One region of the Thalassotalea hakodatensis genome, then DNA from elsewhere that is predicted to be linked to it. Evidence: predicted binding sites of a transcription regulator. Region 1 holds the regulator's gene; each other region holds the start of a gene.
What was found. Region 1 encodes sigma-54, which starts transcription at its own class of promoters, with help from an activator protein. Its sites were predicted from a motif close to GTTGGCACGNNNNTNGNNT; they were not measured.

Region 1 (5,392 bases):
GATAGCTGCAAGTGATACAGCACCAATAAATTTATCATTACGGTCAACGACATAAAAAGAATCGGTGGCGACAGGTAATTCGCCCTTTAAACGTAAATACCTGAGTACAACATCCACGGTTACGTCAGGACGTATCGTGATGGTATCGGTATTCATGATACCACCAGCGGTATCTTCTTCGTATGAAAGTGCTTGTTCTACACGGCTTCGATCTTGCGAATCCATTGAATTTAGCACTTCGTTATAGACAGTATCTGGTAGTGTTCTTAACACCTCTGCAAGATCATCAACATCCATACCTTCAGCAACTTCTGCTAACTTTTCTGGACGGATATTTTTTAAGATGCCTTTACGTACTTCTTCACTTAACTCTTCTAATACTTCGCCATGATGATCAGGATCGATAAGTTGCCATAAAATAGTACGACTTTTATTTGGGGACGACTCAAGCAGTAGAGCGAGATCATAAGCGGGCATGTTTTGTAGTAGTTTGCGGACATAAACAAACATACCGCTGCCAAGCGCTTCATTGACTTGTTGTAGGCGTTGTTGGCTTTGTTCTTGTTCTGACACTTCCGGCATCATGCTACCCTTTGCCGTTTTCACGAAATTTGAATGCTAAAAATGAAACAGATGGGTGATGTTCTTAGAACGTCACCAAGGCATCTACTATATTTGGTATTATAGTCTATCTCAACTGGTTGGTTTTAGCAGCTTTTTTCTTATTGTAAATGTGAACACTACATTGGCATAAAGGGGCGTTTTTCGTGTACGTTTATAATATCACCAAAGGCGAACACATTATTCTTCTTCATCGAACTTGTTAGAAAATAGTTGGTGTACTTCATCTAATGCACGCTTAGCGTCAGGGCCCTCAGTATGAACAATCACTGTTTTACCCTGGCTACCGGCAAGTAACATTAAACCCATTATGCTACTGGCATCAACTTGCTTACCCTCTAACTCAATCATTACCGTTGCTTTAAATTGTTGAGTTAATTGCGCTAACTTAGTGGCAGGTCGAGCGTGTATCCCTAATTTGTTGCTGATTATGATTGAGCGAGAAAAGTGAGCCATATGTTTAACCTTATCCCTTAAGTTGACGTGCTGTTAGTGTAAAGGTAATTTATTCAAAGCTGCTACGTTTTTACCGTTGTATTCATTCAATTACTTACTACGTTATTATGATGAAAAATACTTGCCAGACAAAGGTCTATTATGTGCTGGGTAATTTAAGATCGCGGTGACGAGCTTGTACATCTTTACGCTCTTTCTTTAAGTTAGATGCTAACAATTCGGCAATATATACAGAGCGATGCTTACCACCAGTGCAGCCAATAGCGATAGTAATATAACTACGATTATTCCGTTCTAAATGCGGTAACCAAGTCATCATAAAGCTGTTTATCTGCCAGATAAACTTGGTCACAATTGGTTGGCTGGCGAGAAAGTCTTTTACTGGTTGCTCTAACCCAGTAAACGGCTTTAATTCTTTTTCCCAAAAAGGGTTGGGTAAAAAGCGCGCGTCAAAGACAAAATCTGCATCTTTTGGTAGCCCGTGTTTAAAACCAAATGATTCAAACACTACTACCATGGAACCACTTTTTTTGCCCAATACTCGCTCGCGTATCAAGTCTGCAAGTTGATGTGGTGTTAACTGACTAGTATTTATATATAAATTGGCGCGAGCAGCAATGGGTTCAAGTAATTTCTTTTCTAAAGTCATCGCTTGGTCGAGTGCGATGTTCTGGCGAATGAGCGGATGCAAACGACGTGTTTCGCTAAACCGTCTAATAAGATCGCCGTCATCAGCGTCTAAATACACAATAGAAAGCTCTACTGCACTAGGTAAATAATCGAGTATTTCTGGTACATCTGTTGGTTCAGCAGGTAAGTTCCTAACGTCTAGGCTTACAGCAACTGTTTCGTAGTCATTAATAACCGTATGGGTCAATGCCGGTAATAAATTTACAGGAATATTATCTACACAATAATAACCTAAATCTTCTAACACGCGCAAAGCGACTGTTTTACCTGAGCCGGAGCGGCCACTTACTATCGTAAGTTTCATTGATGAAATCCTAGGTTATTGGGCAGTAGATTTTAGTAATTGAAATAATTCGTGGTTGTTGTCGCATTTGCGTACTTGCTTACACACGCTTTTATCGCTGAATACTTTGGCAATACTTTGTAGCGTTGATAAATGTTGTTGGCACTTAGCTTCCGGTACAAATAAGGCGATAAAAATATCTACAGGCCGATTATCAATGGCGTCAAATTCTATCGGGGTTTCTGCTGTAGCGATAACAATCATGACTTTATCTGTTGATGTTAGCCGACCGTGTGGAATAGCAATACCATTACCGATACCGGTAGAGCCCATTTTCTCTCTTAACATTAAGCTTTCAAGTAAATTATAAGTGGTGACTTGATCGTTGGTATCAGCAGCTTTACTGCATAAAAGTTCAAGAATACGTTTTTTGCTGGTAGCTTGGACTGCACACAGTGTGCAGTCCTCTTTGATGATATCGATAAAATTCATAGTGGATTTTGTGATCAACAAACTAATGTTGATTAATTTTTCCCTTGTATTTGAGGATCTGTTTATCGAGCTTATTGACGAGTGAATCTATTGATGTGTACATATCATTATTTTCCGCTTTAGCATGCACTTCAGTGCCACTTAGGTGTACGGTTGCTTCAGCAATTTGACTCAGTTTCTCAACCGTTAACACAACATAAACATTGTTAATGTGATCGAAGTGCCGCTCTAGCTTTGCAAACTTTTTATTGACGCTATCGCGCATAGGTTCAGTAATTTCAACATGATGTCCGGCAAGGTTAATTTGCATAAGCGTTATCCTTTTACTAGAGAGTTAAAGTAAACTTTTACGTTGGTTAGACGGTGGAATATTTAACGATTCTCGATATTTAGCAATCGTCCGTCTAGCAACATTGATACCCTGTTCAGCCAATAGTTCTGCCATTTTGCTATCACTCAGTGGCTTAGCAGGCACTTCTGCAGCAACGAGCTTTTTAATTAAAGCGCGAATCGCTGTTGAAGAACATTCTCCGCCATTTTCTGTACTTACATGACTAGAGAAAAAATATTTAAGTTCAAAAATACCACGCGGTGTATGCATGTATTTTTGCGTGGTCACTCGTGAAATGGTCGATTCATGCATGTCTACAGCTTCAGCAATGTCGTTTAACACCATTGGACGCATGGCTTCTGGGCCGTGTTCAAAGAATCCTTGTTGACGTTGCACAATACAGTTAGACACTTTTAATAAGGTGTCGTTTCGACTTTCTAAACTTTTGATAAACCATTTAGCTTCTTGTAAGTTTGATCGAATAAACTGACTGTCATTCGTGTTTTTCATCGAGCGAGCCATTGAAGCGTATTGTTGATTTACTGAAAGCCTTGGTGCAGTATCTGGGTTTAATTCTACGATCCAACGACCATTTTTCTTTTCGACTGATACATCAGGTACCACATATTGATCTTCACCTTGGATCACAGAATCACCAGGGCGAGGATCTAAAGATTGAATTAAGCGGATCACTTCACGTAATTGATCTTCTTTGAGTTTTGCTTTCCGCATGATTTGTCGATAATCACGGTTACCGAGTAAATCAATGTACTCATTGATCACGAGTTTACTTTCATTTAACCATGGTGTGTCTTTATCAAATTGGTTCAGTTGAATAGTTAAGCATTCAGCAATTGATCGAGCACCTACGCCTACGGGGTCAAAAACATTAATTCGCTTTAATACTGCTTCGACTTCATCAAGTTCAACGTCTTCAACACCAACTGATTCTAAAATTTCTTCTGTGGTGACGCGTAAATAGCCAGCATCGTCAATGGCGTCGATGATTGCCATGGCTATAGCTTCGTCTGTTTCACTGAACGGGGTTAGCTTCATTTGCCAGCGTAGGTGATCTTGGATGGAATCGGTGGTTTCGCCTTGGTAAACGTAATCGTCAGAGATAGGTGCTGCGCCGGTATTTGATACGCCAGCACTGTAACTTTCATCCCATGTTGTATCGATATTCAGTTCTTCAGGGATATCTGATTTATCCATTGCTTCGGTGGTACTAATTTCGTCTACCGTTGGGGTAGAGTCTTCTGAACCATCGTTATTGTTTGGTTTCTCGTCATTAGTGTTTGCGGAAAAAGCTTCTTCTAAACGATCAGGTTGGTTGTCTTCTACAGACGATGATGATTCGTCAACCTCAAGCAAAGGGTTGCTTTCTAGTGCTTCTTGAATTTCTTGTTGTAAATCCAACGTGGACAACTGCAATAACTTGATCGCCTGCTGGAGTTGCGGCGTCATTGTGAGTTGTTGTCCGATACGTAGTTGCAGACTTGGGCGCATTAATTACTTCTTATCCTTTCAAGTAAATCTTATATTTTTGCTAAAGCATATTATAACTATAACGTGAATTGTTCACCAAGATATACATCTCTGACTTGTTGATTCGCTAGGATTTGATCTGCATCACCTTGGGCAATGAGTTCGCCATGGCTTACAATGTAAGCATGTTCACACACATCAAGTGTTTCTCTAACGTTATGATCGGTTATTAATATGCCGATGCCTTTATTTTTTAAGTGTAGAATAATTTTTTTTATATCACCTACAGAAATTGGATCAACACCCGCAAAAGGCTCATCTAACAGAATAAACTTAGGGTCAGCTGCTAGTGCTCTGGCAATTTCTACTCGACGACGTTCACCACCAGATAAACTCATACCTAAATTTTCGGTAATATGTCCAATGTTAAATTCTTCTACTAAATGTTCTAGTTTTTCTTCTCGTTCTATTTCTGTTAGTTCTTTTCTCGTTTGTAAAATCGCCATAATATTTTCATATACAGTCAATTTTCGAAAAATAGACGCTTCTTGTGGAAGATAGCCAATACCTCTGCGTGCTCGTTCGTGCATTGGTAGCAAAGTGATATCTTCGTCATTTAACGTAATGCTGCCGTTATCTTGGGTAACCAAGCCTACTATCATATAAAATGAGGTGGTTTTTCCTGCACCATTTGGCCCTAACAAACCAACGATTTGGCCAGCATTTACTTCTAAGCCAACATTTTTAACTACCATACGCCCTTTATAGGATTTAGCCAAGTGAGTAGCATTTAATTTCGCATTGTTCATGGATTTTTTTCTTCTAATTGCTTTGGCTGTAATACGGTTTTAACGCGTTGATCATTCTCGCTTTTAGCAAGTACTTGTTCAGTTAAGAAATTATAGGTAATCACACTACCGTTTACTTTACTGCCTTCTTGACGTAATTCGGCATTACCGGAAATGGTCACTGTGTTTTTGGCTGGCTCATATTTTATTTCATCAGCTTGTAGGTAAATGTGTGTTCCATCT
Region 2 (5,392 bases), 1.4 Mb from region 1:
GCAACTTCAATGTTATTGAAGCCGGTAATTTTAAAGCCCGCGTTACTAAACGTGATTTCACAATCATTTGGATTATTACTATTACATACGTATCCGTTGCTAGCTGCAATACTGGCATTATTAATTGATAACGTCGCCGTCTCTGCGACTTGAAAAGGTAAATCAACCGTGGTGCTGCCAATAAAACTGACCGTTTGAGTCACGGCATGTGAACTACCTGTAGCAACAAGATCTACATTGACAATATTGCTCGATTCTACACAATTTGCGCCAAAGCTATTGGTACATGCTTTTATTGTGATGGGCTCCGGTTCACATGTTAATCCTGTTCCACTGTGCGTGATTAAGTAATGATCCACATCGGTCAGTGGACAACTCGGGTTGTTATCAATAAGCGTTTGTACTTCTGCGGCAGATAATGCATTTTGAAAAACATGAATATCATCAATAAGACCATGGAAGAAATATTGATTGGTACCTACCCGTTTACTGATCGCTAATGGGTCATTGGTTTGAACTAATGTTGTCGCAGAGAAAGATTTACTAGCAACAACGACACCGTCTTGATATAGCTTTAAACTTGAACCATCAAATACCAAAGCAACATGTACCCAATCACCTAATATTGCAGGTAATGACGACGTAATTTCATGCCTACCATTAACCGTTTCGGCCCGCCCCTTTAAAACACCTCTTTCAGAAAAAATACCCATTTGTGCTCTACCAGATCCACCGCCGTGTACTGATTTGGCCATTATTTGTGTAGTACCATTCCAACTATTCGCCCTAAAATAAGCAGCATAAGTTAAGGTTGAAGAACCGTTTAATAGGTCGTTGTGGGGAATTTCAACGTGATCGTTACGTCCATCAAACTCACCATATCGACATGACGCATTACCAACGGTATTAGCGCCATTATAAGCAGTACCGTTGATGCCATTAATACTGTCAGTAACTAAGCCAGTGCCACCTTGCCACGTTGGCTCTTCCATTTTTAAATGCAACACTTCTTTTGGTTGTGCTGTTGAGCCACAACTGTAAGTAACAAAAGAGTCTCGCTTCAATTCAATATTATCACCCGAAATTGCGCCTAAAATAGTGGCGCTCCTTTCAATTTCAATATCTTCAATGGCATATAAGAGCGCAGTCAGATTAACGTTACGGTTTAACTTTACGCCTTGATAGGCATAAATATGAAATTCACTCGCATTCCCCCCCTGATTTATCGTAGTATTTCTTGGTAACTCCAGCGCATTATTATTTCCATCACCATCTTTAAAAAACAGACGTACTAAGCCACTGCCAATCACTTCAAAATTAAGAGCAACGCCTGAATAGGTTAACTCTTCAATCCAATAATCACCTGGCGTCAAGCGCAAAGTAGCGTTAGCTTTTAATGATAGTGTTTCAATGCGATATTCAGAATAGTTAGATGAAAAGTTTAACGTGCCATCTCTTTCTATTTCGACTTCTTCAAAGTTATTGCCATTGATAGTTCTCGTACTATTTCGTGAGACACTGAAATCTCGGCTACTTGATGTTGTTTTAAATCGAGACTCGACAATTTTAGTGGTTGGTGAACCTGAAGCTGAACATTGCCCATAGATATCACAAGAAGAATTATTACTTGAATGCATAATCCTTGCTGTAGCGAGAAGGTTATCAGGATTATTGATAATTTTACTATCACGATAAAAATGTATTTGGCCATTATTTGTGTGGCTCGTTAAACCATCGACAAATGTTGAATTACAAGAAAAGTCAAAAGGTTTAGTATTGACACATAAACCATGTGTATCCATATCGGTTATATCTTCAGCATCAAAATCAAATTCACCTTCACCATATACCGCTAGCGCTCCACCAACTGAAATAGCGCCATTAATATCAAAGTCATTCCCACCCAAACTTCCTATTACAGCAGAACCAGCCACATAAATATTCGCATTAATTTTGACATCGTCGGCAATCGTTAAGGCTCCAGTTACAACAATTAAAATATTGCTTGGTACTCCTGATAAGTTAACTTCAGAACCAACAGGAATTGTCGCGTTTCCGTCAATGTAAATAACCGCTGTACCTGCTCCAGAAAATGTCAGCCCTTCACTGTCAGTAAGTCCCCAACTAGAATAATAATAAACCCCATCGGTTACGGTGGTTAGATTAAACGCGCCGTTATTGGGTAAACCGGTTACAGAAGGGGGGGTAAAGGTCGGTATAGTAACGCTCTTGCACTTATTGCTATTACATTCACTATCATCACCATACGAAAAAAATTGTTTACTGCCGTTCACAGCAAATGAATGATCTTGCTGAGGAAAGATCTCTGAACAATCTATTGCATTAGCAACCACTGAACAACATAACAAAATGGTAGCAGCAAATACCTTAATATACATATGTTCCTTGACACGGTTTCGCACATGATTAGTTAAAAGGTACTCTGATGTTATCGAATTGACAAGTAACAGCTTGTATTTATAAAAATAATATTAATTTCAATTGCGACAGCAATACAAAAAGAAAAAACCCCGCATGTGCGGGGAAGATTTTCATGAAACATCGGGTTACGAATAACAATGTTCTCATAAACAACATCGTTATGTGTAAAAGCGGTAATCAATCTAGTAACGTACTAACTTACGAGACACTATAAAAACAAGACCTAGCGCAATTAAAAGTAATGACGCTGGTTCAGGTACATCAGCTGATGGGGTGTCAACTAACGATTCCCTTACATAAAAGGTATCAGCAAAATCAAGATAAAAAGGAATTAGCCCCGCTTCGTTTCGCTCACTGGCAATTATACCAATAAGGAAATCACTTGTAGTGACAACGTCTTGATCTAATATATTCTGATTCAGACCAGTAAAAACGGAATTAAAATACTCTACAGCGTGGATATAACCTGTCGCATTTCCCTGAGCATCTTTAATGGTAAAAGCATCTAAAGTTAATACCTGATGAATAAACACCAATTGTTCTAACGTAGCATACGTCCAGTTTTGTTGAACTTCAGGCGCGTATAATGTGTTTGTTCCCCAAGTTTCTGCATTTACTGGTGAAACCCATGCATAATCCCACCCATTTGCTGAAACATAGTGAATATTTTCAGAGGCTGATGATAACTGATCGACCGCGTTAGTATAATCATGACTATCAAGTTCAGACTGCGTTAAATTAGTGATCAGCGTTGCCTGTGAAGCACTAGTTAAACATATCGATAATAATATTAGGCTAAAAAAACTTTTCATTAATACCACCTCTATTTAATGAGAAGACTCACAAAACGTGTAATCTTGAGTTTTTACAATCAAATTACATGCCAATAATATATTTTTCATTATTTTCAATATATTGATGAAAAATTTAACGGTGAAAAATTTAATACTGTAAAGAAATCCTACAATATTGTGTTACAGGAGTGTTATAAACTACGTGCCTGTACTTCTATCGTTCGAGATGTCACAACATCATCAACAGCGCAGCTTCCCGTGCTAGTTAATCGGTAATAACGCACACCAGAAACTTCAATATTGTCTTCACACGTTGTATTTATCACTTGGCAATTTTGAAAACCATCGACAGAATCAATCCGTGGCGCAGGCCCAAAAGATGTGCAACGTTGTGCAGGGTTGTTTAATGGGAAGAGTTTATTTAGTTGCCATTGCATACCTGTTTGAGCAGCATGAAAAGCGCGAGTGCCAAGCACTTCATAAACCACGGTATTGCTACTTGTGCGTAGCATTTTTACTAATGCTACGCCAAGTAAACTCATGACAACAATAACGAAAATAGCGATCACAAGCGCACTGCCTCGTAGTTGCTTTCTATTCATTGTATTTTTTCCTGATACGCTATGGAACATTTGGCACCTGTATCTCATTACTAAACAATGCTTGTTCATCATTTTCTTTAAATAACAGCGAAATACGCACTAACGCGTTTCGTTGTAAACTTGCTGGTATCACTTCAATAATTGACGATGCTGTGTCTATACCTTCAGCGATTGTCACACTATTACGCTGTAAAGTACCTGTGCTTGTTAAGCAAATTTGAGTGTTATTGCCAATAAAATAAACGCGCTTAGTGGGTGAATCTGTATTAAATATCACGTTAGTAGCAAAGTTTACCCGCCAGGGTATTATTGAGTCATCAATGGTAGTGAAGCTTTGTACTTTACCAGAAGCTACATTCGTATCTGATTGATGTGTAGGGTACACAATCACTTTATCTGCGTTTGCAATATCTCTCACTTCAAATGGTACAACTTCTATAGCGTTTTTTGGTGACTCTGGCGATACAGGAATATCAATATAAGTCGTTACGCCCCATATCGGCATGAAGGTTAAGCACGTTGAGCTACCAGCATTTGTCACACGTAAAGAGTTTGGTAATGCTTGTCGCACTTCTCTATTTAGTCGTTCAATTGCAAATCGCGCACCACTAACTAACTTATCTCGAGCAGTAGATTCGGCGTAAATATTACTGCCAAATTGCAAAAAGTTACTAACACCTACCGCCAATATCCCCAGGATTACAATAACCGTAATTAACTCAATCAAGGTAAAACCATGCGCTTGACGTATAGAGCTTTGAGAGAACATCAGTGGTTTGTCCGGTAGGTTGAAAACGTAAGTTCGTAACCTGTTGGCGTTGTTACAGTCACCGTGATAAGTTTTGCCGTATTGCGATTATCATCAGTATCACCTTCTTCATAAGTAGCACCATTATAGTCACTATCATTGCCTACTTTGACCGATAAGGTATAGCCTAAATAATCAAGAGCATTTTCTTGAGAATCTTCAATTTCACCGACGTTATAAATTAGCCCATGGTAATCATCTACATCATCAAATTGCTTACGTTCATTAGCTTCTTCATTTCCCATGCTTGTGCTGCATGCAGCAATACCTGTTTCACCACAGCGTAATCGGCCTCCAGACTTATCGCTATTTTCATCGAATGCTTTTTGCTGAATTTCATTGAGCATTGATTGTGCTAATTCAGCACCTCGTATTTGATGCAATACACTCGCACTTTGCTCAGTCGCGGGGTATAATAAACTAGTTAAAACGGCAAATGAAATAGAAAGCACCACCATACCAACAATGGTTTCGATTAACGTAAAGCCTTTACTCTTAACCTTCATAAATAAAGCCTTCTATATTTACCAATACTTTTACGGTTTTTTCGCTGCCTTGTATCTGTATTTCACAAGGTGCGGTACAATTGTTCGGCCGTCCCATCTTATCAAATTGAATATCTGCTCCGCTAAAAGCTACCTCATGATTTGCATCTATTTGAACACTCGTAGGGCCATCTTCTTTGGTTAAGTCATATCGTGCATCATCCTGCCAATTACTCGCATGACAATTATTCGAGGTACTAA
Region 3 (5,392 bases), 310 kb from region 1:
CTGGAAATTGAACCACCAGCAAGACCCTTTTTTCAAATGATGTCGAATTGGAAAACAATTAGCTTTTTCAATAAGCTTGGGGTATCAAAAATACTCGGCTTTCGTTCCGTTCAGGTACCTATTAGTTTTTCTCCGGTACTCGCCTTGATTTCTATCGCGGATAATACTCGCGCATCAGTGATAAAAGGGGGCCAAGCATTACAACGCTTTTGGTTACAAGCTGCTATGGAAGAATTATCCGTTCAACCTTATGCAGCAGCGCCTATATACTCATTAAGAGGGTTAAACATTGAACCAGAATTCATGCCTAACATTGAGCAGATCAAACAAGATATGAAAGGTATATCTCCTGATGGACACCACGGCTTAATGTTTTTACGACTAGGTTATACAGCAAAACCTGTCAAGCATCGTACTTTAAGACGTACAATAACGTCTTATCAACGCCAAACATAGCACTACAGGTGCATTCTACAGATAACTAAACAATGCTTAATGGTGACAAGCTACGCTAGCTTGTCACCATGGTTTGAAAAAGTTCAATTACGGCTTAGCAATAAAACCCACCGCGTTATAAACGGCTTTCAATACATGCTCTGCGCGCTCAGAAGCTTTCTCTGCGCCTTTTTGCATCACGCTATTCATAAAAGCTTCATCATTGCGATATTCATGAAAGCGCGTTTGAATTGGCTCTAACATTGCCACGACAGCATCTGCTACATCACCTTTTAAATGCCCATACATTTTATCTTCGTATTGTGGCACTAATTCCGTTATTGATTGCCCTGTAGAACATGACAATAACGTTAATAAGTTTGATACCCCTGGCTTTTCTGCCACATCAAAATAAATACGCGCTTGCTCATCTGAGTCAGTGATTGCACGTTTTATTTTTTTGCTGATTTTTTTAGGATCTTCTAACAAGCCAATAAAGTTGCCTGGGTTTGTATCTGATTTAGACATTTTCTTAGTGGGATCTTGCAAACTCATAATACGCGCACCAAATTCGGGTATCTGAGGTTCAGGTACGTTAAAAATATCACCATATAAATTATTAAAACGTGTCGCAATATCACGGGCTAATTCTAAATGTTGCTTTTGGTCGTCCCCAACTGGCACTTCATTGGCACCGTATAACAAAATATCTGCCGCCATTAGCACCGGGTAAGTGAACAAACCTGCGTTCATGTTTGCTTCTGACTTTTGAGACTTATCTTTATATTGGGTCATGCGATTAAGCTCGCCCATTTGCGTATAGCAATTTAACACCCAGCTTAATTGGGCATGCTCTGGTACATGTGACTGAATAAAAATAGTGCTTTGCTCAGGATCAATGCCACAGGCTAAATATAGTGCAAGGCCATCTAGCGTTGCTTTTCTAAGAGCATCTGCTTCAGGACGAACCGTTATCGCATGTTGATTCACCAACATATAATAACAGTCGTGACTTTGTTGCATATTTACCCATTGCTTTAATGCGCCTAAATAATTACCAATGGTTAATTCGCCCGACGGCTGACAGCCACTTAATACTACTGGTTTTGTCATTTTCTTTTACCTAAAATTTATCAAACAGTTGCAAGCGCTCGACGCATCCCATCAATCGCTTCTTTATAGTCTGGTTGAGAAAAAATTGCAGAACCAGCGACAAACATATCAGCCCCCGCTTTAGCGATATCAGCGATATTATCGGCTTTTACGCCTCCATCTACCTCTAAACGAATATCTCGGCCACTTTGGCGAATTTTTTCTCTTACTAATTTAATTTTTTCTAGTGTTGTTGGAATAAACGATTGTCCGCCAAAACCGGGATTCACAGACATCAATAACACCACGTCTACTTTGTCCATCACAAAATCTAAAATATGCAAAGGCGTGGCAGGGTTTAACACGACGCCAGCCTGACAACCTTGCTCTTTAATCAACTGCAAAGTGCGATCAACATGCTCACTCGCCTCTGGATGAAAAGTAATGATATTAGCGCCTGCTTTTGCAAATGCGGGAATTAATGAGTCAACCGGTTTAACCATTAGGTGAACATCAATTGGAGCAGTAATGCCATAATCACGCAATGACTGACACACCATCGGTCCAAAAGATAAGTTTGGTACGTAATGATTATCCATCACATCAAAATGAATCACATCAGCACCTGCGCTGATCACATTTTCAACTTCTTCACCAAGACGAGCGAAATCAGCAGATAAAATTGATGGCGCAATAATATAAGAAGACATAAATCCAACACCCCTTTGAAAAATCTGCGCTACTTTATACTAAATTTCAATAATAATCGACCAATGTCAATTGCACTTTTTTTGCTCATTTCGCCTTCCTCCTGCACCAGTATTGATCACCCAAGACAATATAAAATTGAACACACAAATAAACTAATTTCATAACCAATTGTATTTAAATGATTTTATTAGTTTTTTGTTTTTTATTTACCGTAGGCACTGCTTTTGCAAAACCCATAGTAAATAATAGACACAACAATAACTTTATGAGAAAAATATGAAAAATAACTTAATGAAAGTCGCACTCGTTTCAACAATCTTAGCTTCATCAACATTAACAACCCCTGCTATTGCAAGTGAATGGTCTGCTAATGCCGCAGTGACAAGCAATTATTTATGGCGTGGTTTAGAACAAACTGGTGGTAAAGCTGCTGTTTCAGGCGGTATTGATTACGCAGGTGATACAGGCTTTTACGCTGGTACTTGGGTATCAAATGCCGATTGGGCTGACGGCATGACTTATGAACTTGATTTTTATGCCGGTTTTGGTGGTGATATCAATGAAACAGTTTCATATGATGTCGGGTTTATTTATTACGCCTATCCTGATGAAACAACTGGTGATGCTGATTTTTCAGAGGTTTATGCGAATATCAGTTTCAGTGGTTTAACTTTAGGTGTTGCTGTATTAACTGACGGAGAAGGAGCTGATGCTGGTGATACCATTTATGCCTCAGCAGATTATAGTTTCGCATTAACTAATGAAGCAGAAGTTGGTCTTCACTTAGGTTCTTATTCTGGTGATTGGTTAGCCGAAGATTCAATTGATTATGGCGTTAGTATCAGTAAAAGTGGCTTTACTTTAGGTGCTTCTCAAACAGACTTAGACGGTGGTGCTGGTGATCTTAAAGTATATTTAGCCTATGCGATAGATTTCGATCTATAAGTAACCATTCTCAAAAAAGCCTGATACTGAACGGTTTCAAACGATGGAAACATTCAATCATCAGGCCTTTTTCTTTAACGGTCTAATTGATTCAATAACCTCAGCTTTGTATAAGAAATTGTGCTATCTCAATTAACAAGAGTCGCTTAATTTTATTTCATAGTTAACCTGAGCTTAAATAATGACCCGATTTGGTTTTAATGCTAAAGTGGTTTTCATCGTTTTATTTATTCTTAAAGAAACGCACTATGAAAAACGCACAGCCATTAAAAGAAACAGTAAAAAGCGTTGCAGCCGCCTTTTTAGGTGTACAAAGTAATAAAAATAGGGAACGAGACTTCTCTCAAGGTAAATTTAGCCACTTCGTGATAGTTGGTTTAATTGCTGTCATTTTGTTTGTACTTGGTTTATTTACTGTAGTTTCTTTAGTCGTAAAATAAACATAACACACTGCGTTATTTATAAAGTACCATCAATTCTGCAACTTTCTTACGCGTAGTACCTTTCTGACTAATCGTTCGTGACACTTTGATCGACTTTCGTGTTTTCGCGCCTTGATATATTTTACGTGTCCAAATGGTATCGTGATTACTGATCAACACACTGACCTTCTTCTCGCTCGTTACCTCTTCAGCAGCGTTTGCTAAATCTGCTTGTTCGTCTAAGCCAAAACCATTACCAGCATAACTGGTAAAGCTTGCTGTTTTGCTCAATGGTACGTAAGGTGGATCACAATAAATAACGTCACCATCATTAGCACGAGCAAAGGTTTGTCGATAGCCCTCGCAAATAAAAATGGCTTTCTTTGCTTTTTCCGCAAAAAACTCTAACTCAGCTTCTGGGAAATAAGGCTTTTTGTATTTACCAAACGGGACATTGTAACCGCCTGACTTATTATATCGACATAAACCATTGTAACCGTGGCGGTTCATATACAAAAACAATAACGAACGATAGTGCTTATCGACCGTAGCATTAAATTCGCTGCGCAAATGGTAATAGGCTTCAGGCAGATTATTCTCACTAACGAAAAAGCGTTTAGCATCGTCAATAAAGTTAACGGGATCTTGTTGAATAGTTTGGTAGAGATTAATTAAGTCTTTATTAATATCGTTTAGTACATAACGCTCAAAATCACTATTAAGAAAGACTGATCCCGCACCCACAAAAGGTTCAATTAATCGTTCGCCATTTGGCAATAACGTGTTTATTTTTTCTGTAAGGCTGTATTTTCCACCAGCCCATTTTAGAAATGCTCGTTGCTTTTTTACCATTTAGCTTTAAAAACCCTAATATGGCAACCAAGCCACTTCATTACTCAACGGGTGAATTGTAACTTGATTTGATTAAGATTGGGAGCGTTGATAATCATCAATTTCAGCATTTATACTCTTTACTGATCGAATAAATGGTTGTCTACTCTTGATAATTTCTGGTGCAGTCGCCAACCAATCAGCCGCTGATACTCTCGATTCAAAGATTTTAGATGTTAATACCGTAACCGTTCCTTGCGTAACATTTCGTTGGTATTGGTACACTTCAATCGCTGCTACGCTATCAATGAATGCTTGTTTCGACTTCTCTTGTTCAATTACTGCAAACTGTAATACAAACCCACTTTTGTTTGCATAATAACTTAACGGTGCAGGCTCAAGTGTTGTGGATGATTGTACTTTTAGCGCATCATTATTTTCGATAGCTTCTACTGCCTTGGTTTTCTCATCTAAAGGTGCTTGTTTTACGGGTTGTTCAACAATTGGTTGTTTTGCGGTAAGTGCAGTTGCAATATCTAACACAGATGCCTTTTCAACCACCTTTTTTTCTGTACTTTGAGATAACGTCTCTTTACCTAATAATCTGTTAGATATTTCTTCTGCGTTGGCTATAGCAATATTAACCGCAGCGCTAGCAACACTTTCACTGCCAGTACTTTCTGCCTCTAGAGGAATGTTGCCTGCTTTCTCTTCAAGGTTAGCTTGTTCACTCGTTTGCTTTACCACAGGCATTTCTACAGATTCAGATACTGGCTTAAGCTTACTAAAATTAAACGTGTCTACCTGATAGAGTTGATAAACAATCAATGCGCCAATAGCAGTCAACCCTAAAAAGCCGACAAGATACTTCTTAAACTGTGATAATGTTTGCCATTGATTGCCAGCGTTAAAACGTTTGTCATTAAGTGGGATCAGCTGGCCGCTGTATGCATCTA
Region 4 (5,392 bases), 2.1 Mb from region 1:
TACTTCATTAAATTGTTTCTTTTTATGCGCAACTTGAGCCAACCCCATTAATGCATCGCCATTATTCTCGTTGAGTGATAATGCTTTTTTGTATTCAATCGCGGCTAAACTGGCACTATTCTTTTTGAACAATGCTCGTCCTTTTAATACTAATATTTGACTATTAAGTTTATTGTCACCAATCGTCAACGTGGCGTTGTTGATTACTTTTTCATATTGATTTTGTAATAAGTAAGCTTCTAAGAATAATGGCGTTAGTTTTTTTTCATCAGCATTTTGTTGCTTTGCATTGTTCAACTCAATTTCTGCTGCCGCTCCATTGCCTTGTGCAATTAAGATTTCCGCCATTAATATTCTTGATGGCAGGTGGTCTGGGTTGTTTTTTAATGCATTTTTTAAATGAATAACGGCTTCATTTAAGTCATCCACGTAAAAGCTTTTTAATGCACTTTCGTACGGTTGACTCGTGCTTTCTGCCGCATCAATGCTTTGACTTGTTATGGCTAATAAAATACAAAACGTACATTGTGTAAATTGATTCATTAATCAAGTTCTCATTATTCCTTTTATGTCGTATGATAAGCTAGCAGATAGATAAACAGCAATAGCCGCTTGTTAATTAATCAGTGTCAGGTAACTTTACAGTTTATTTGTTTTTTACATTCAAAATAAAAAGTAAACATTAAAAAACAATGATTTAAATTCATGGCACAATAAATGCTAAGCTAGATAATTAGATGAAGTAATCTAATTAAAAATATTTAATGGTGATTAAAATGAAAGCTTTAAAATGGATTGGAGCAGTACTGTTTTCAGCAAGCTCAGTATTAGTTCAAGCACAGGATATTCCTGCAACGAGCATCAATGATAATTATATCGGTGCAGGTTATGGAAGCGATGTTAAAGGTAGCAACAGTATATATGACATTCAAAACATGGTCGTGCAACGCACAGGCACTACGCTAACCGTAGATGTTTTTACTAACTTTGCTGGAAAAAACGGTTATAACGGGATTGAATTTGGTGATTTATTTATGTCTACCGATTTACCTGTAAACATGAACGGTTGGAAAACATCACAAGAAAGCGAAACAGATCGTTACTCGAAGTATTCTAACAATACATCGACAAATTGGAATTATGCGTATGAGCTTCTTGAAAGTCATCGAGATAATAGCACACAAGGTCAAGGCCGTTTAGTGTCAGGTTTTGATAACACTGGTGTTAGAACATCAACTGATAGTTCGCATCGCCAAAATCAAGCAGTATCGTTAAGAAATTATAACAATATTCATACAAGTTACGGTGATGATAACTGGCACGCGAATAACAACAAAATTACCTTTTCGTTTGATGTAGCTGGTACCGCATTAGAAACCGCCACTCAAATCGCGTTTCGCTGGTCGATGACCTGTGCAAACGATATCATTGAAGGTTTAGTCTCTATCGCCGATGATCAGTCAGTTGAAATACCAGAGCCACAATCATTAATGTTGTTGTTACTGGGCTTTGCAGGGCTTGCATTAAGAAAGCGTGCTGTTTAGCAATAAATAATATCCTTCGATAAAGCGCCTATTTCGGCGCTTTATTTTTATCTACAGTATTCACAAAGTCTAGGTAAACACTTTCAATCGCAGGATCTAAATGATTTGGCTGACACACACTTTTTCGATAGCGATATTCAAAAAGTTGCTGCCAAAGCGACAAGTGTTCCGCCGCTTTATACTCCCCTGCTTCAGATAATAATAAACTGGCAACCTCTGCCGTTGATAATTGAAACCCCTGCTCTGCTTTACGAAGGCTGTATGTGGATACATAGCCACTAGCACTTAACACATCTAATGATAATGACAACACGGGTAATGTTGAAAGATAAGGACTTTTTCTAAACATTTTTTTAGCTTCACGCCAGCTGCCATCAAGTAAAATAAATAACGGTTTCTTGTTAGATTTCTTTTCAGGTAAGTGGTGATACACTTTCCTATCATCGGTTGCATATTGATGTGGGAAAATGACAAAAGGTTGGTAATCAGAATGATTAATAAGATTGATTAGCTCTTCACTTACTTCGGTTCTACGCCATTGAAAAGCATAGCTGTCAGTAATGACATCTGCTATTAAGCGACCAGTATTACTTGGCTTTAATACTTCACAATCATGCATCAAAAGTAAAAAGCCACAATGAGTTTGTTTTTTTTGCCGAAGCAGACAAATACAATGCTTTTGGGCTAGTTGACATAACTCACAACGCGTAACACCTTTACCTCTCGCATTAAAAGGCTTAGTAGATTGCGATTTTCGTTGAAAATATAACTGTTGTACTGCGTGCATGATATTGTCTTAAGAACAAAGAGACGCGTATTTTACGGGTTTATTCAGAAAAGAAAAAGGCATGTAAACATGCCTTACTATTATTGGCTTTGAAGTAGCTATGCTTTTTTACGATCGCTACTTTGTACTGTAATAACATCTAATTGAGGCATTTCATCAACTAGACTTTTTAATTGCTCTTCCAAGCGATCAATGCTTTCCACAGATTTGCACAATCCTTCAGCTTTTTGCTCTATTACCTCAGCTCTAGATTCCATTTCATACTCTACCTGCTCACCAAATTTCTCCATTTTTTCTTCAAAGGCATCCATATTACCACCAGCAAGCAATAGCTCTTGACCAACGGCTATGAGCAAGGTTCCCATTGAGTTTTGTACTGTCTCTTCAACAATATTTTCAATTTTTTGCTCGAAGTCTTCCCCTAAAAAGTCAGCGTCTAAACTACCATGCTCATCAATAGCAAACTGGTTAACATCAAAATTGTTTTCTACATCGACTTTTAGTGTGTTTAACTGCTGAGATAAATCAGCGCCAATTTTGTTACCTGCTCCTAGCAGTTCATCAAACGCTAAGTTTACCCCCTCAGATGCTAACTCTATTGCATCAATAGCAATACTTTTAACCTCTGGTACTAACCCCCTAATTTCACGAGAATATTGTGTAACAACTGCTTGTTGTTTTGCAGTTAAGCCAATTGTTTTATCGTTAATGACTAACTGTTGGTCATTGATAAGCTGGTAAAGCGTATTACCCTTCTTACTAAAACTGATCACGTCATTTTGAATACTTAACCCTGAATTTAAATCAATATCGCATGTATCTGTTGAGAAATGTGTGTCATGTGCCATTGCACTGGTCGATAATAATACTGCACCTGCAATCAATGTTTTCATCTTGTTATCCTTTATCATTCACGTTATTACTCCTTAAACAATACAAATGAAGTGCCAACTTTTATCTGTTTGATAATACAAGGGTTTATTATTATTTCTTTTAATGATACATATTTAGAAGCAGCATACTTAGGTCAAGTAGCTATTTTTTAGTTTATTTAACCAATTAAATCTAAAAATACTCTAATTATCTTCACGTTAGTCAATTAATCCAAAAATTTAAGTTCATAAGGGTAATAAAAGTGTTCATTTGCCGACTATAAATAATGCCACAAATACACTTTAAGGTTGCATGCAATGAAAAAACACATTAATAACTTTTGGAACAGCAATAAACTATTTGTACTATTTATTTTTTTGATGCTAGTGTTTCGAAGTGCGGTTGCTGACTGGAATGATGTGCCAACAGGTTCAATGAAACCAACAATCGTTGAGGGGGATCGCATTTTTATTAATAAGCTTGCTTATGATATTCAGCTACCTTTTGTTCAATACTCACTTTTTAAGCTAAGTGATCCTCAAGTAAATGACATCATTATTTTTGAATCAAAAGCCGCTCAGAAACGTCTAGTAAAACGCGTGATAGGCGCTCCAGGTGATACCGTTGAATTAATTAATAATCGCTTATTCATTAACAATAAGGCCATAAAATACCAGCAACACGGTCAGACGGAAAATACTGGTTTTTATGTATTTAATGAAAAGTTAGCGAATAATTCTCATAAAATTAAAGTGACTGAACAAAATAATAATTACGGAAACTTTCCAGCTGTTGTTGTACCAAACGATCATTACTTAGTACTTGGTGATAATAGGAACAATAGTGCCGACTCAAGAGTAATAGGGTTTGTACCGAGAAGTGAAATTATTGGTCGCACAAAACGAGTCGCATTTTCTCTAGATTATGATAATTACTACTTACCCCGTTTAGAGCGATTTTTGAAAGAAATTTAACATGGGTGCGATCTAAAAAGGCTTTTATGCCATTGACATTAGATCGCGTTTATTCGATTAAGTAGGTTAGGTTAAATTTAATTCCTGAACTTTTTCATGAGCAACATCAGGTGAAGTAACAATCGGTTTTTGATGAAGCTTCGATTTCAACAAACCCTTTCTGTGTTTTAGTGCAGCATCAAGCTTCTTCACAGAATTTGCTATTGCAGGATACATCACCTCTTCTTTAGCGGAAGCAACAACTGGTGCCCCTTCATAATTGGTGGTCAATTCTACATGGTGTTTACCATGCGCTTTTGTAATAATAACCTCTAGCGATATTAATGTAGGAAAATGGTTAGCAATCTTTTCAAGTTTTTCTTCGATATGTGATTTTACAGAATCAGTAACGTCAACGTGATGACCAGAAACGTTTATTTTCATAGCTTTTCCTTTTTTTAATTACCTATTATAAGACTGGGGTAAAAAAGCTAAAACGCAAGTAATAATCGCGAATAAATCATGTAAAAAACCCAAGTGCATATTATTGATACATATTTAGTATGATAATTATTCTCACCTTAAATTTTACGCTCAAATAATAATACCTTTTCATCTTGTTCTGGTAACGCAATCAATTTTATTTGCATAAACTTTAGCTTCGCTAATAAAGCAATTGAGCGACTATTCTTTGGATGACATATTGCTTGAATAGTACTAAGTTTAGCGCTCTTTTCGATAGAAGAAATCACACTTTCAGCCGCTTCATAAGCCAACCCCTTTCCATGAAACTCCTTTAACAATGCGTACCCTATCTCTGGATGTTTTATACCATCACGCTTTATCAAACCACATAGCCCTATTGCCCTATTTGAACTTTTTTGCACCACACAAAGTAAACAAAAGCCATATTGTGATAGCTGTGTTAGTGGCCCAGTATCAATGTAATGTTTCGCACTTTGTAAATCACGAACCGCTTTATCGCCAATATTTTTTAAAAATGCTGGCTCATTAAGTAATGCCAAGATCATATTGGCATCTTGATGCGTTAATAAACGCAAGGTTAACCGTTTTGTTTCGATGGTTATCAAAATATCCCCTCATTCATTCGATGACTTTATACTTATGAAAATTTCACTACTTTTTAGTTTATTTCACCAATAATTAAAAATCAATGTCGTTTTCAAATGACGAGAAAACATAAAAAAACTTATAAACAACTGTTTTTAATTAAC

Region 2: a site for sigma-54 is predicted at 3,312-3,330, ahead of QUE72_RS15575 (PEP-CTERM sorting domain-containing protein). Genes of this name have one in related genera too.
Region 3: a site for sigma-54 is predicted at 2,450-2,468, ahead of QUE72_RS01435 (TorF family putative porin). Genes of this name have one in related genera too.
Region 4: a site for sigma-54 is predicted at 3,265-3,283, ahead of QUE72_RS12445 (DUF2884 family protein). Genes of this name have one in related genera too.

Annotation. Positions count from the first base shown of each region.
Region 1 is NZ_AP027365.1:650,863-656,254, forward strand. Features, by position in the region: gene mgtE (magnesium transporter) at 1-582, opposite strand, end outside; gene QUE72_RS02765 (HPr family phosphocarrier protein) at 802-1,077, opposite strand; gene rapZ (RNase adapter RapZ) at 1,217-2,071, opposite strand; gene ptsN (PTS IIA-like nitrogen regulatory protein PtsN) at 2,087-2,542, opposite strand; gene hpf (ribosome hibernation promoting factor) at 2,565-2,852, opposite strand; gene QUE72_RS02785 (RNA polymerase factor sigma-54) at 2,877-4,382, opposite strand; gene lptB (LPS export ABC transporter ATP-binding protein) at 4,439-5,170, opposite strand; gene lptA (lipopolysaccharide transport periplasmic protein LptA) at 5,167-5,392, opposite strand, start outside.
Region 2 is NZ_AP027365.1:3,522,636-3,528,027, forward strand. Features, by position in the region: gene QUE72_RS15570 (LamG domain-containing protein) at 1-2,399, opposite strand, end outside; gene QUE72_RS15575 (PEP-CTERM sorting domain-containing protein) at 2,625-3,254, opposite strand; gene QUE72_RS15580 (pilus assembly PilX N-terminal domain-containing protein) at 3,428-3,838, opposite strand; gene QUE72_RS15585 (type II secretion system protein) at 3,858-4,607, opposite strand; gene QUE72_RS15590 (type II secretion system protein) at 4,607-5,152, opposite strand; gene QUE72_RS15595 (type II secretion system protein) at 5,142-5,392, opposite strand, start outside.
Region 3 is NZ_AP027365.1:343,819-349,210, reverse strand. Features, by position in the region: gene QUE72_RS01450 (hypothetical protein) at 1-456, shown strand, start outside; gene trpS (tryptophan--tRNA ligase) at 544-1,548, opposite strand; gene rpe (ribulose-phosphate 3-epimerase) at 1,569-2,237, opposite strand; gene QUE72_RS01435 (TorF family putative porin) at 2,515-3,183, shown strand; gene QUE72_RS01430 (DUF2970 domain-containing protein) at 3,432-3,623, shown strand; gene QUE72_RS01425 (Dam family site-specific DNA-(adenine-N6)-methyltransferase) at 3,639-4,457, opposite strand; gene QUE72_RS01420 (hypothetical protein) at 4,530-5,392, opposite strand, start outside.
Region 4 is NZ_AP027365.1:2,818,063-2,823,454, forward strand. Features, by position in the region: gene prsT (XrtA/PEP-CTERM system TPR-repeat protein PrsT) at 1-543, opposite strand, end outside; gene QUE72_RS12435 (PEP-CTERM sorting domain-containing protein) at 777-1,544, shown strand; gene QUE72_RS12440 (tRNA-uridine aminocarboxypropyltransferase) at 1,573-2,331, opposite strand; gene QUE72_RS12445 (DUF2884 family protein) at 2,430-3,224, opposite strand; gene lepB (signal peptidase I) at 3,522-4,178, shown strand; gene hpf (ribosome hibernation-promoting factor, HPF/YfiA family) at 4,245-4,601, opposite strand; gene QUE72_RS12460 (GNAT family N-acetyltransferase) at 4,739-5,248, opposite strand.